Regions from separate parts of the Cellulomonas sp. P4_H4 genome, predicted to be linked through region 2. Evidence: riboswitches for the same ligand, from Rfam matches in the RefSeq annotation. Region 2 holds a riboswitch; each other region holds the start of a gene.

Region 1 (4,396 bases), 160 kb from region 2:
TCACGACGAGGTACCAGATGCCCGCGACGATGAGCAGCGGGACCACGCGCTGGTTCCGGCCGTAGATGACACCGACGATGTAGAACAGCTCGCCGTACGCGAGGACGTAGACCACCGAGGTGCCCTTGACCAGGCCGATGATCTCGTTGACGGCGGTCGGGACGATCGTCCGCATGGCCTGCGGCAGGATGATCCGCCGCTGCTGGCGACGTCTCGGCAGTCCGAGGGCGGCGGCCGCCTCGTGCTGGCCCTGGTCGACACCGATGATCCCGGCGCGGATGATCTCGGACGCGTAGGCCGCCTGCGAGAGCCCGAGCCCCAGGACCGCGGCGCCGAACTTGTCGATCACGGACAGCGTGTCGAGCTCGACGAACGACGGACCGAACGGCACCCCGAGCGTCAGGTGCGGGTACAGGTAGGCGAGGTTGTACCAGAGCAGGAGCTGCAGGATCAGGGGCACGGACCGGAAGATCCAGATGTAGCCCCAGGCCACGGACCGCAGCAGCGGCGACTTGGACAGCCGCATCAGCGCGAGCACCGTGCCGAGCCCGAAGCCGACCACGGCGGCCGCGGCGGTGAGCCGGAGGGTGCCCCACAGGCCGTCGAGCACGGACGGCCACGTCAGGTACTGCCAGACGATGCTCCACTCCCACCTGGGGTTGGAGACGAGCGAGCTGACGACCATCGCGAGCAGGACGGCGACGATCGCGGTGGCCACCCAGCGGGCGGGGTGGCGGGCGGCGTAGACGCGGGGTTCGTCGTGGACGACGACGTCAGACAGGTCCGGCTGGACGTCGTCCTTGTGCAGGAAGGCGGTGGACACGGGTACTCCGGGGTTCGGGGGGCTGCTTGCGGGAGCTACGGCTGCGGGGCGTCGTGCTCCGGACAGAGCCACTTCTCGAACGCCAGCGGGCCGATCTCCTCCGGGGGGAGGGTGGTGTCGAACAGGGGGTGCCAGCCGGTCGCCAGGTACAGCGCAGCGGCCTCGGGCTGCCGCGGACCGGTGGTCAGGTACAGGCGCTCGTAGCCGGCCGCGGCCGCACGATCCTCGAGCTCGGCGAGGACGAGCCGGGCGAGCCCACGGCGACGGTGCGCCGAGCTCGTCCAGATCCGCTTGTACTCAGCCGTGCGGACGGTCGGCAGACCGTCCTCGTCGCGCGTGCCGGGCCGGCTGAGAAGGTCTGCCGAGCCGAGCTCGGGCTCGGCACGCAGCCGGAAGGCGCCGCCGGCCACCGGGACCTCGTCCTCCAGGATCAGGACGAGGTCGCCGTCGGGAGCCGCGAACTGCTCCGCGGGATACCGCTCGAGCTCGGTGCGCAGGTCGGCCTCGGTGAAGAACTCGCTGTAGCGGGTCAGGTACTCGACCGCCAGCTCGTCGAGCATGGGCCGCACGGCCGGGTCGCTCAACGCGTAGGAGCGCACGACGCGCTCGTCGGTGGTCGTCATGCCGTGGCCGCGTACGTGTGAGCTGCGGCGGCGCCCGCGGTGCTGTGCAGGCCGAGCGTGTCGCGGAACGTCCGGCCGGGGTACTCGGACCGGAAGGCGTCCGCCGCTCGCAGGACCGGCAGCACTCCGTCGACAAGGGCGACCAGGTCGGTCTGCACGGACGCCGGCCGGACGGTGAAGCCGTCGACCGCGTCGGCGTCGAGCCAGTCGGTGACCAGGTCGGCGAATCCGGTGGACGTGCCGACGAACGCGAGCGAGCCGGTGTCCCAGCTGACGCCCTCGAGGTCGGTGAGCATGTCGAGGCGGGCCTGCGCGCTCGCGGTGTCCGGGCCGACGATCAGGTAGACGTCGACCAGGACGCGCACGTCGCGCGGGTCGCGACCGGCGGCGACGACCGCGCTCAGCACACGGGCGCGGGTCTGCGCGGCCTCGTCACGAGTCGTCGCGCGGATGCGCACCACGTCGGCGTACCGGCCGGCGAGGTCGATCTCGGGGGGCGTCGTGGCCCGCACGACGACGGGCGGGCGGCCCTGCGCGGGACGGGCGGTCGCCTTCGGCTTGCCGGCGGCGAAGTTCACGCCGTCGTGCGTGGTGAACCGCGGACGGACCACGGGCAGGTCGTCGGCGCTGTCCCAGAGCCGGCCGACCGTCGCGGCGGCGTCGGCGGCACCCTGCACCGCTGCCGCGTGCGCGGACGTGGACCGCGGACCGGCGGTCGGCACCTCGTCGAGACGCGTGCTCCAGCCGACCTGCCACCCGGCGCGACCACCGCTGGCCTGGTCGATCGTCGCGATCGCGGTCGAGATGTGCGCGGGGGCCGTGTGCGTGGTGCCGACGGCCGCGACGATCCCGATGCCCTGCGTGCGGGGGGCCAGCCGACCCGCGACGAGGGCTGCGTCGAGGCGGCTCGTGCTGCCGCCGGGGTGCAGCGCGAAGTCGTCGTCGAACACGACGAAGTCGAGCGCGCCACGCTGGGCGACGGCGACGAGCTCCTCGAGCCGGCCGGCGTCGAAGAGGCGCTGACCCTGGGAGCCGTGGGTGCGCCAGGCGGCGGCACGGGCGCCGGTGTCGGACAGGTCGACACCGAGATGGGCATGGGTGGACACAGGGGTATCCGTTCGTGTGGTGCGAGAGGTGGGGGCGCGCACGGTTTCGGGGTGCGGCGGGGCGCGCCCCGTCAGGGGGCGTGCGTGGGGTGGGACGGGGCTGCTAGGGGGTCAGCGACAACAGGAACGCGAGAGCATGGCGACGCCGCTGCTCGTGGAGCGGGTGGCTCCGATCGCGTTCATGGTCCGTCCTCTCGTCCCGGCGGGGCCGGGGCTCGCGTTGTTGCCGTGCGGGGGCTCGACGCCCTCCACGACCAGGTCCTCATCCGGGGCACCCCGCCACGCGGAGGGTTGCCATCCAGCTAGCCGGAGCTTCGCGCTGGAAATCTTGACCTTGTTGGTAGGAATTTAGGCGGCATGATTCCGGCACGTCAAATGGCTGGCCACATCGTGAGATCGGACATCGGCCCTGGTCACGCGGTGTTGGTCAGCAGGTCGCCTACACGTACTCGTGACGACGCAGCCACCGCATCGCCGCGGCACCCCAGATCGGGGGCAGGTAGAACGTCACGAGCCGGAACGTGATGGCCGTGGAGATCGCGATCGCACTGGGGACGCCGATCGCCTGCAGGCAGAGCGTGAGTGCCGCCTCGGAGACTCCCACGCCGCCCGGGATGGGCATGAGGCCGGAGAACAGCGACACGGCCGTGTTGATGAGGATCAGCTGGGAGAAGTGCGCGCTCTCCCCGAACGCGTGCAGGCACAGGCCCAGGACCGCGGCCTGGAGGAGCTGGGCGCCGAGGTTCCCGCCGAGCATCGCCGCGACCTTGCCGGGCCTGCGAAGGACGCCGAGCGAGGACTGCGCCGCGTGGACCTGGCCCGCGAGCGACGCCCGGATCCGCGGGACGATCGCCGTGACCCGGTGGCGCAGCTGCGGGACGACGAGGGTGACGACGACGCCGATCACGACCAGCGCGATCAGTGCCGCGAGCAGGGACGGGCTCGTCGACCCGTCATCCGAGCCGCTCGACCCCGTCAGGACACTCTCGCTGAAGCCGGGCAGCCCGCTGACCAGGACGACCAGGATCAGGCCGACCTCCACGACGAACCCGCTGACGCTGTCGATGAGCCCGAACGAGAGGGCTGTGGCGGCGGGGATGCCGAACTTCTGGAAGAAGCGGACCTCGAGCGCGAGCCGGGCTGCGGTCGCGGGGATGACCAGCGAGATGAACTGGATCGCGTACTGCAGCATGAGGACCGGGAAGTACCGCAGACGTGCGAGCGAGGCGCCCAGCGTCGCGCCGGCCGTCGAGGCCGGGATGAGCGGACAGAGCAGCAGCGCGGCGACGACCCAGGCCCAGCTCGCCGAGCCCAGCGCTTCGGCGACGCTGGCGACATCGATGCCGACGAGCAGCGAGACGACGAAGTACACCAGGAGCCCGACGAGCAGGAGCTTCCCGACCGACGCCGGCGTCACGCGTCGCAGACGTTCCAGCGGTGGTTCGTCGACCCCAGCGGCCGCGATGGCGCCCGCCCGCAGCTCGTCGATGGTCCAGCTCCGCGCCCGGACGTCCGCTCGTGTCCCGTGCCCGAGCGCGGCGGGCTGCAGGTACGGCAGCACGTCTGCCAGGCCACCGGCGCCGAGCGCGTCCAGCGCCGCGGCGACAGCCCGGTCCGGTCCGACGACCAGGGCCGTCGCGACGAGCAGCCGAGCCCGGTCGGTGCGCAGGTCACCGTCGTCGGAGGCCGACGCCGCCGCGTCGAAGTCGGCCAGGGCCACGGCGCCGTCGGGGCGGACGACGACCCGGGCACCGTCGATCTGACCGTGGCTGATGCCCGCGCCGTTCAGCGTGACCACCGCGCGCCACATCTCCGCGAGCAGGCCGTCGTCCAGGCCGTCGGGC
Region 2 (4,396 bases):
CGACACGAGACCGGCACGTGGAACTGCCGGGCTCGTGTGGGACTGACGGTCTCGTGGCTGCGGGTGGGCAGCTGGCCGACCAGCGGTCGGCAGCCAGGGCTGCCGCCTGGGGCCGGCGGCTAGTCGTCCAGGGCCGGGCCGCAGGCTGCCGCGGCCGTGGCTGCCAGGTGGTCCAGGCCGTGCACGGCGACGAGCGGGCGGGTGTCCTCGACGACCGCCCAGCAGCCGTCGACGACCTCGTAGCCGGAGCTCGGGCCGTCCGTCAGGTAGGTGGTCAGCGCGGAGATCAGACGGTCGACAGCCTCACTGGTGGTGCCGACGCCGACGGACGCGCGGATCGCACCGTCGGACGCGTCGAGGTGCGCGAGGAGCGGGTGGGCGCAGAAGCGGCCGTCGCGGACACCGATGCCGTGCTCGGCCGACAGGTACGCGGCGACGAGGCCGGGGTTGTGGCCGGGCACCGTGAAGGTGAGCACGCCGACGGGTGCCGCCGAGTCGGGCCAGATGCGCGCGATATCGACGCCGTCGATCGCGGCCAGACCCGCGACGAGCCGGGACCGGAGGGCATCCTCGTGCGCGCCGAGCGCACCGGCGGGCAGTGCGGCGAGCTGGTCGCAGGCCTCCGCGAGCGCGATCGCACCGATCACGTTGGGCGAGCCGGCCTCGTGGCGCGCCGGCGCGGGCTGCCAGACCGTGCGGTCGGTCCGGACGTCGCGCACCGCACCTCCCCCTGCGAGGTACGGCGAGCCGGTGTCGAGCCAGTCGCGACGGCCGACCAGGGCACCGGCCCCGAACGGCGCGTAGGTCTTGTGCCCCGAGAACGCGATGTAGTCCGCATCGGTGGCCGCGAGCGAGAAGCCGCGGTGGGGCACCAGCTGGGCACCGTCGACAGCGACGCGCGTGCCCTCGGCGTGCGCGAGGGAGATGACCTCGTCGAGCGGCAGCGACTCACCGGTGACGTTGGAGGCGCCCGTGACGGTCAGGAGCGCGTAGTGCTGGCGGGCGAGCTCGTCGCGAAGCTTGGAGAGCGTCTCCGCCACGGTGCGCGCGATCGGCAGGATCGTCGTCGAGTGGCCGTGACCGTCGCCCGAGTGCACCCAGGGCAGCAGGTTGGCGTGGTGCTCGATGTCGAGGACGAGAACCCGGGAGCCCTGCGGGACGACCCGCGCGAGCAGGTTGAGCGAGTCGGTGGTGTTGCGGGTGATGATCGCGACGTCGTCGGGACGGGCGTCCACGAAGCGCGCGATCGTCTGGCGTGCGGACTCGTACAGGGCCGTGGACACCTGGGACAGGTAGCCGGCACCGCGGTGCACGGACGCGTACAGCGGCAGGACCTCGGTCACGCGCGCGGCGACGGCGTCGAGAGCCGGGGCGCTCGCCGCGTAGTCGAGGTTGGCGTAGACGCGCTGCGTGCCGTCGACGAGAGGAACGGTGGTGTTGCCGCCGACGACGGGGAGCAGGGCGCCCACCGCATCGACGTCCACACACGAGAGGCGCTCGACGGTTGCGGTCATGATGGTCCTCCGACAGGTCTCGAGGGCCACTCTTCAGCCGACCAACAGCCGGTGGACCCCGCGCTTGCCGTGCTCCGGACGGAGCACAGCCAGGTCGTCACCCGGGGCACCCCACCGCGGAGGAGGGTTGCCGGCCAGCGAGCCGGGGCTTGACGCTGGCGCTCATGACCTGAGAAGAGGGTCCCCGCAGCCCCGCAGGACTGTCAACGCGTGATCCGATTCATCTCGGATGGCAAGACTTCGATACCACCAGTTGGAAACGTCGAGGCGTCGCACTAGCATCACCGACACCATCCAGAGCGGCTGAGAGATCTGGCTCGACGACGCCGCAGCAACCCGCATGCACCGACAGGTGCCTGGTCGAGGGTGCTACCGCCAGGACCGATGGAGGTTCCCGCACGTGACCGAACGACTTCTCTACCGGCTGCTCAGCGGCCCGGACGACCTTGCATTCTGCGAGCGCGTCTCAGAAGCCTTGGCTAACGGCTACGTCCTGCACGGCGGCCCGGCCGCCACCTTCGACGGGACGCGCGTGGTCGTCGCGCAGGCCGTCGTCCTTCCCCGCCCCACCCACGAGACGAGGCCCGCATGAGCTACGCCGGCGACCTGACCCCCCAGCAGGCCTGGGACCTCCTGACGTCCGACTCGAGCGCGCTGCTCGTGGACGTCCGCACCGACGCCGAGTGGGCGTACGTCGGCATCCCCGACGGGTCCTCGATCGACGGCCGGGCCGCGCTCGTCGAGTGGGTCACCTACCCGTCCGGGCGCCCGAACCCGCAGTTCCTCAAGCAGCTCAGCGAGGTCGGGCTCGCGCCCGGCGACGGGCGTCCGATCGTCTTCCTGTGCCGCTCGGGCGTGCGCTCGATCGCCGCCGCAAACGCGGCCACCGCAGCCGGGCTCGGTCCGGCGTACAACGTGCTCGAGGGCTTCGAGGGCGACGTGGGCGCCGACGGGCACCGTGGGCACTCGGGCTGGCGCGCTGCCGGCCTGCCGTGGCGGCAGCGGTGAGCCCCCGCGTGCCGGGTCCCGGCGACTGGGACGAGAAGCGGGTCGAACGAAGCACGCTGCGCCCCGACACGCTCGCCGTGCGCGGCGGGCTGGTGCGGTCCCAGTTCCAGGAGATGTCCGAGGCGCTGTTCCTGACGCAGGGATACGTCTACGACGACGCCGCACAGGCCGAGTCCGCGTTCGCCGGCGAGTACGACCGGTTCCTGTACTCGCGCTACAACAACCCGACGGTCTCGACCTTCGAGGAGCGCCTGCGCCTGCTCGACGGCGCCGAGGCCGCCTTCGCGACGGCGAGCGGCATGTCCGCCGTGTTCACCGCCATCGCGGCGGTCGCCAAGGCGGGCTCCCGCGTCGTCGCGGCCCGTGCGCTCTTCGGGTCGACCGTCGTGCTCTTCGAGGAGGTCTTCGCCCAGTGGGGCGTGACGACGGACTACGTCGACGGGCACGTGCTGTCGCAGTGGGAGGAGGCGCTCTCGACGCCCGCCGACGTCGTCTTCTTCGAGACGCCGTCGAACCCGATGCAGGACCTGGTCGACATCGCGGCGGTCACCAAGCTCGCGCACGCGGCGGGCGCCCTGGTCATCGTCGACAACGTCTTCGCCACGCCCGTGCTCTCGCGCCCGCTCGACTTCGGCGCCGACGTGATCGTCTACTCCGCCACGAAGCACATCGACGGTCAGGGGCGAGTGCTCGGCGGCGCGATCCTGGGCACCGACGAGTACATCCACGGCCCGGTGCAGACGCTCATCCGGAACACCGGCCCGTCGATGTCCGCGTTCAACGCCTGGGTCCTGCTCAAGGGCCTCGAGACCCTCTCGCTGCGCGTCAGGCACCAGACCGCGTCGGCCCTGCGCCTGGCGACGTGGCTCGAGGAGCAGCCGGGCGTCTCGATGGTCCGCTACCCGTACCTGCCCTCGCACCCGCAGCACGCGCTCGCGCTCGCGCAGCAGTCGGGCGGCGGCACGGTCGTGACGTTCAACCTGGCGGTTCCCGAGGGAGCGACGCCCGACGTGGCCAAGAAGGCGACGTTCGGGGTGGTCGACGCGCTGCGGATCATCGACATCTCGAACAACCTGGGCGACGCGAAGTCGATCATCACGCACCCCGCGACGACGACCCACCGCAAGCTCGGTGCCGAGGGGCGCGCAGCCGTGGGTATCGGCGAGTCGACCGTCCGGCTGTCCGTGGGGCTCGAGGACCCGGACGACCTGATCGACGACCTGACGCAGGCGCTGGGCACGCTCGGGCACTGACGCCTGGGCGCGCCTGCCGATGGGTGTCCGTGCCGCCGGTGAACACTGGCGGCATGGACACCCGACAGCTGGCGACCACCTCGGGTGCTCGCCTGCTGGTGGGCGTGCTGGTCGCCATCCCGGTGGGGATCGTCGTGGGCCGGACGTCCGTGCCGGCAGCGCTCCTGGCGGCCTGGGCGTGCGCCGCGATCGTGTTCGTCGGGTGGACCTGGGTGGAGTGCGCGCCGATGGGTCCCGACGCGACGGCGTCGCACGCCACCCGCGAGATCCCGGCGAACGGCCTCGTGACGCACCTCGTCGTGATCGGGGCGGCGCTCGTCGCCCTCGCCGGCGTGGCCGTCGTGCTCTTCCGGCACGAGATCGGCCAGGCACTCCCGACCATCGCGGTGCTCGCCAGCGTCGTGGGGTCGTGGGCGGCGGTGCACACCGTGTACGCGCTGCGGTACGCGCGGCTCTTCCACACGTCCGGCGGCGGCATCGACTTCCACATGGCGGAGGCGCCGCGCTACACCGACTTCGCCTACGTGGCCGTGACCGTGGGCATGAGCTTCGCCATCTCGGACACCGACCTCGCGTCCTCGCTCATGCGCCGGGTCGCCCTCGTCCACGCGATGCTCAGCT
Region 3 (4,396 bases), on a different contig from region 2:
ACCCTCGGCCAGCGTCACGACCTCGGCGACCTTCTCGTCGGCGAAGGCGAGCCAGCTCTTCAGCGTCTCGTCGAGCGTCGGCTCGTCGGTGGTCGTGTGCGGGACGTGGAACAGCGACGTGGAGGTGCCGACGGTCACCGCGGCGGCGCCGAGGCCCTCCAGCTGCTCCAGGATCGCGAGCTTGGCGTCGAGGTCGGCGCGCCAGATGTTGTGACCGTCGATCACGCCGGCGACCAGCGTCTTGGTCTCGAGGCCGGGTACGGACTCGGTGGGCGCGCTGCCGCGGACGAGGTCGATGCCGATGGCGTCGACGTCGGTGGCCGCGAGCACCGGGAGCGCGGCGCCCAGGTCGCCGTACGGCGCGGCGACGAGGATCGCCGGGCGGTCGGTGAGGTCGGTGGCCAGGGCGCGGTACGCCTCGATGACCGCGGCGAGCAGCTGCTCGGCCGGGACCTCGATCGAGTCGGAGACCAGTGCGGGCTCCTCCAGCTGCACCCAGGTGGCACCCGCGGCGGCGAGGTCCTGGAGCAGAGCGGCGTAGACGGGCAGCAGGTCCTCGAGGCGGTCGATCGGCGCGAAGTCGTCGGGCGCACCCTCGGTCGACTTGGCCAGCGCGAGGTACGTGACGGGGCCGACGATGACCGGACGCGTCAGGACGCCGTCCGCGAGGGCCTCCTTGAACTCCCGCACGGGGCGGTCGCTCGCGTAGCGGAACGTGGTCTCGGGGCCGATCTCCGGGACCAGGTAGTGGTAGTTGGTGTCGAACCACTTGGTCATCTCGAGCGGCAGGTCGTCACCGCGGCCACGCGCCACGGTCGAGTAACCGGCCAGGTCGAGCGAGCCGTCCTCGGCGACGACGTCGGCGAAGCGGGCCGGGACGGCACCGACGACGGCGGTCGCGTCGAGCACGTGGTCGTAGAACGAGAAGGCGCTCGGGATCGCGGGAACGTCCTTGGGCAGGCCCAGCTCGACGAGGCGGTTGCGCGTGCGGCGACGCAGGTCGGCGGCCACAGCCTCCACGTCGTCGGCGCTCGACTTGCCGGCCCAGAATGACTCGATGGCCTTCTTGAGCTCACGGCGCGGTCCGATGCGCGGGTAGCCGAGCACGGAGCCGGCGGGGAACTTCGGGGTCTCGCTCATGGTTTTCAGTCCCTCGAGGGTCGGGCGGTTGCCGTGACCTGCGGCCCGCTGGCCAGGTCGGGAGCTGTCCGAGCTCCGCCGTCGAGGTGTGCACCCTCGAGCAGGTCAAGTACGGCATGGTGCTGGTTGAACGTGTAGAGGTGGACGCCGGGAGCCCCGCCGTCCAGGACGCCGTTGACCAGGTCGACGCTGGCACGGATGCCCCGGCGGTGCCGGTCGAGCTCGTCGTCGGCGGAGCCGAGCAGGTCGAACAGTCGCTCGGGCACCGGAACCCCGGTGAGGTCCTGCAGCCGCAGCAGGCGGGCCGGGTCTGTGGTCGGGATGATGCCCGGGATGATCGGGATGGTGACGCCGGCCTCGCGCGCCTCCTGGACGATCCCGAGGTAGTCCTCCGCCTCGAAGAACACCTGCGTGATCGCGAAGTCGGCGCCGGCCTCCTGCTTGGACAGCAGCGACGCGACGTCCTGGGCCCGCGTGCCACCGGTGGCGTGGTTCCCGCGGGGGAAGGCGGCGACGGCGACCGAGAGCGGACGGACGCGAGCCCGCACGGCCTGCGACGGGCTGTCCGCGCAGCGCTGCGCCTCGATCTGACGCAGCAGCTCGACCAGCTCGCCGGCGGTCTGGAGCCCGTCCGGGTGCGCGACCCAGTCGGTCTGGTCCGTGGGCGGGTCGCCGCGGAGCGCGAGGAACGAGCGGACGCCCTCGTCGAGGAACTCCTCGACGATCGTCGTGATCTCCTCGCGCGACGTGCCGACGCAGGTCAGGTGGGCGATCGGGTTCAGGGTCGTCTCGTGCAGCAGGCGGCTGACCAGCTGCCGCGTGGTGACGCGCGTCTTGCCCGAGGCGCCGTAGGTGACCGAGACGAAGTCCGGGTGCACCGACTCGAGCGCCTGGATCGTGGCCCACAGGCGCGGCGCCGCGTCAGGATTGCGCGGCGGGAAGAGCTCGAAGGAGATGGTGGGCCGGTCGTTGGCAGCCTGCGGGCGCGCGGCGGGCGCAACGTGCAGTCCGGGCGTGCGAGGTTCCACCGTCGCGGCGCTCACAGTGGGCCCTGCGAGGCGGGTCGTCCGGTACAACGGTGGTTCGGGGACATCTGGTTCTCTCCATCGTCCCTGGCGGAAGCACCCACACCCTCGTGAGAGGGGGGTTGCTGCGGCGTCGTGGAGCCAGGTCTCTCGGCCGCTCTGGATGGTAGCCGCGATGGTAGACCGGCGACCACATGGTGAGCAACCATGTTCGACGGGTGAGACGCGAGTGTCTCAGACCTCTCGGCGCGTCCCCAGCGACCCGTCGTCGCGCCCGCGCTTCTGTGACGGCACGTCGAACCACGACGTGGGCGATCCGGCCGGCACGAGGCGGAGCCCGTCGTGGACCGCGGCGAGGATCTCGACGTCCGGTTCGGCCGTCCCGGCCAACGCCTCTGCCGCGGCGCGCACGTCGTCGTGCCGCCCGTCGGGTTCGAGATCGTCTGCCACTCGCCGCACGATAGTGCGCAGAATCCCGCCTGCCGAGACGCTCGCCGACACATCACCCGCCACAAGCTGAGATCTCACCCGCGGCCCACGGCACGTCGCTCGAGCCGTCGGCCGGACCTCTACGGCGTGCCCGGGCGTTCGCCCTGGTCAAGCGTCTAGGTGGATCGCGCCAGCGGACGCTGTGGCCGCGAAGCGGCGGTGTCTACACGCTCCGAACCGTCGGGCAGGTCGCCAGATGATCGTCCACCACGCCGCACGCCTGCATCGCGGCGTACGCAGTCGTGGGTCCCACGAACCGGAAGCCGAGCGACTTGAGCTCCTTGGCCAGGGCCTTCGACTCGGCGGTGATCGCGGGGACGTCGGTCCAGGTGGACGGCCGGACCCAGTCGGTGCGGTCGGGGGCGTGCGACCACAGGACGGCGTCGAGCGATCCGCCGGACGCGTGCAGCTCGCGCAGTGCCCGGCCGTTCGCGATCGTCGCCTCGATCTTGGCCCGGTTGCGCACGATCCCGGCGTCGGCCATCAGCCGTGCGACGTCGTCGTCACCGAACTCGGCCACACGCTCCGGGTCGAAGTCCGCGAACGCGGCCCTGAAGGCGGGACGCTTGCGCAGCACGGTGATCCACGCGAGCCCGGACTGGAAGCCCTCGAGCGCGAACCGCTCGAACAGGGCGTGCTCGCCGTGCACCGACTTGCCCCACTCCTCGTCGTGGTACTGCTCGTAGAGCGGGTTGCCGTCGCCGAAGCAGCGGCCGGTCAGGGTCGGCACGTCGACCAGCAGGGTTCGCGGTGCGTCTACCGGTGGGGCATCGGGAGAGGTCATGCCTCGAGTCTGTCGGGTGCGTCCGACACCTGGACGGGTCCAGGCGGCAGCACCCGCCGGGCCGGGGGCTGTGGGTGGCTCGCGGCGACGGTCACGAGCCGCTCGATGCCGTCGAGGATCAGCTGCGTACCGAAGTCGAGGGAGTCGTCCCCGGGCTCCTCGGACGGGCCCCACGAGAACGCGCCTGACGACGCGGCCCGCACGAGGGCGGGGTGGGACGCCGGTGTGGCGAGCATGCCGATGAGCTCACCGAGATCCGGGGCCTCGCCGTCCGCGGGGCCGACGGCGGCGGTGCGCGCCTGGGACGACAGCTGCTCGCTGATCCGCAGCTGGTCGAGCGCGTGCGTCGACAGCACCCCGATCGCACCGACCTTCTGCCGCTCCGTCAGCGGCGTCTCCTCCAGCGCGGCGAGCATGCCCTCCATCCAGGCGAGGCGACCCGGACCGATCGCGTGCAGCACGGTCGTGGTGCGCGCGAGCCACGGGTGCGCCCGCAGGATCGGCTGCTGGATGGCGAGGATGAGCTCGAGCCGCTCGCGCCAGCCACCCAGCTCGGGCCCGGTGGGGGGCGGCGAACCGCCGGCACGGTCGGACATCAGGCTCAGCACCTCGTCCTTGGACGAGACGTACCGGTAGAGCGACATCGTCGTGAACCCGAGCGACTCGGCCAGTCGCGCCATCGAGACGGCGTCCAGTCCCTCGGCGTCGGCCAGGGCGATGCCGGCATCGGCGATCTGCTCGAGCGTGAGCCCGGGCCGGGGGCCGGGGCGACCGACGGCGGGTGCGCGCCACAGCACGGCGATCCCCGGTGGCAGGTCGGCCGCGAGCGCGGGTTGCTCGTCGTCGGGCGCCGTCGAGTGCGCGACACGGACGGCCTGCCGGCGGGCCTTCTCGGCGTCACGGGCGGCCCGCTGCTGGGCGAGGGACGCGGTGCGCTCGGCACGCTCGGCCTCTCGGA

What was found. Region 2 has a riboswitch for S-adenosylmethionine ahead of AC1DPN_RS01905 (DUF1737 domain-containing protein). Riboswitches for the same ligand answer to the same signal wherever they lie in the genome.
Region 1: linked by a shared signal. The riboswitch ahead of AC1DPN_RS01015 (LLM class flavin-dependent oxidoreductase) and the one ahead of AC1DPN_RS01905 (DUF1737 domain-containing protein) in region 2 are both predicted to bind S-adenosylmethionine.
Region 3: linked by a shared signal. The riboswitch ahead of AC1DPN_RS17330 (methylenetetrahydrofolate reductase) and the one ahead of AC1DPN_RS01905 (DUF1737 domain-containing protein) in region 2 are both predicted to bind S-adenosylmethionine.

The regions. Positions count from the first base shown of each region.
Region 1 covers NZ_JBFUKL010000001.1:203,842-208,237, reverse strand. The annotation lists gene AC1DPN_RS01025 (amino acid ABC transporter permease) at 1-808, opposite strand, end outside; gene AC1DPN_RS01020 (GNAT family N-acetyltransferase) at 859-1,446, opposite strand; gene AC1DPN_RS01015 (LLM class flavin-dependent oxidoreductase) at 1,443-2,552, opposite strand; SAM riboswitch class IV at 2,767-2,886, opposite strand; gene AC1DPN_RS01010 (lysylphosphatidylglycerol synthase domain-containing protein) at 2,992-4,396, opposite strand, start outside.
Region 2 covers NZ_JBFUKL010000001.1:364,531-368,926, reverse strand. The annotation lists gene AC1DPN_RS01910 (aminotransferase class V-fold PLP-dependent enzyme) at 120-1,514, opposite strand; SAM riboswitch class IV at 1,570-1,684, opposite strand; SAM riboswitch class I at 1,802-1,905, shown strand; partial or broken gene AC1DPN_RS01905 (DUF1737 domain-containing protein) at 1,915-2,076, shown strand; gene AC1DPN_RS01900 (rhodanese-like domain-containing protein) at 2,103-2,522, shown strand; gene AC1DPN_RS01895 (O-succinylhomoserine sulfhydrylase) at 2,531-3,775, shown strand; gene AC1DPN_RS01890 (DUF1345 domain-containing protein) at 3,829-4,396, shown strand, end outside.
Region 3 covers NZ_JBFUKL010000007.1:15,137-19,532, reverse strand. The annotation lists gene metE (5-methyltetrahydropteroyltriglutamate--homocysteine S-methyltransferase) at 1-1,140, opposite strand, end outside; gene AC1DPN_RS17330 (methylenetetrahydrofolate reductase) at 1,146-2,183, opposite strand; SAM riboswitch class I at 2,241-2,335, opposite strand; gene AC1DPN_RS17325 (hypothetical protein) at 2,400-2,615, opposite strand; gene AC1DPN_RS17320 (DNA-3-methyladenine glycosylase I) at 2,818-3,438, opposite strand; gene AC1DPN_RS17315 (TetR/AcrR family transcriptional regulator) at 3,435-4,396, opposite strand, start outside.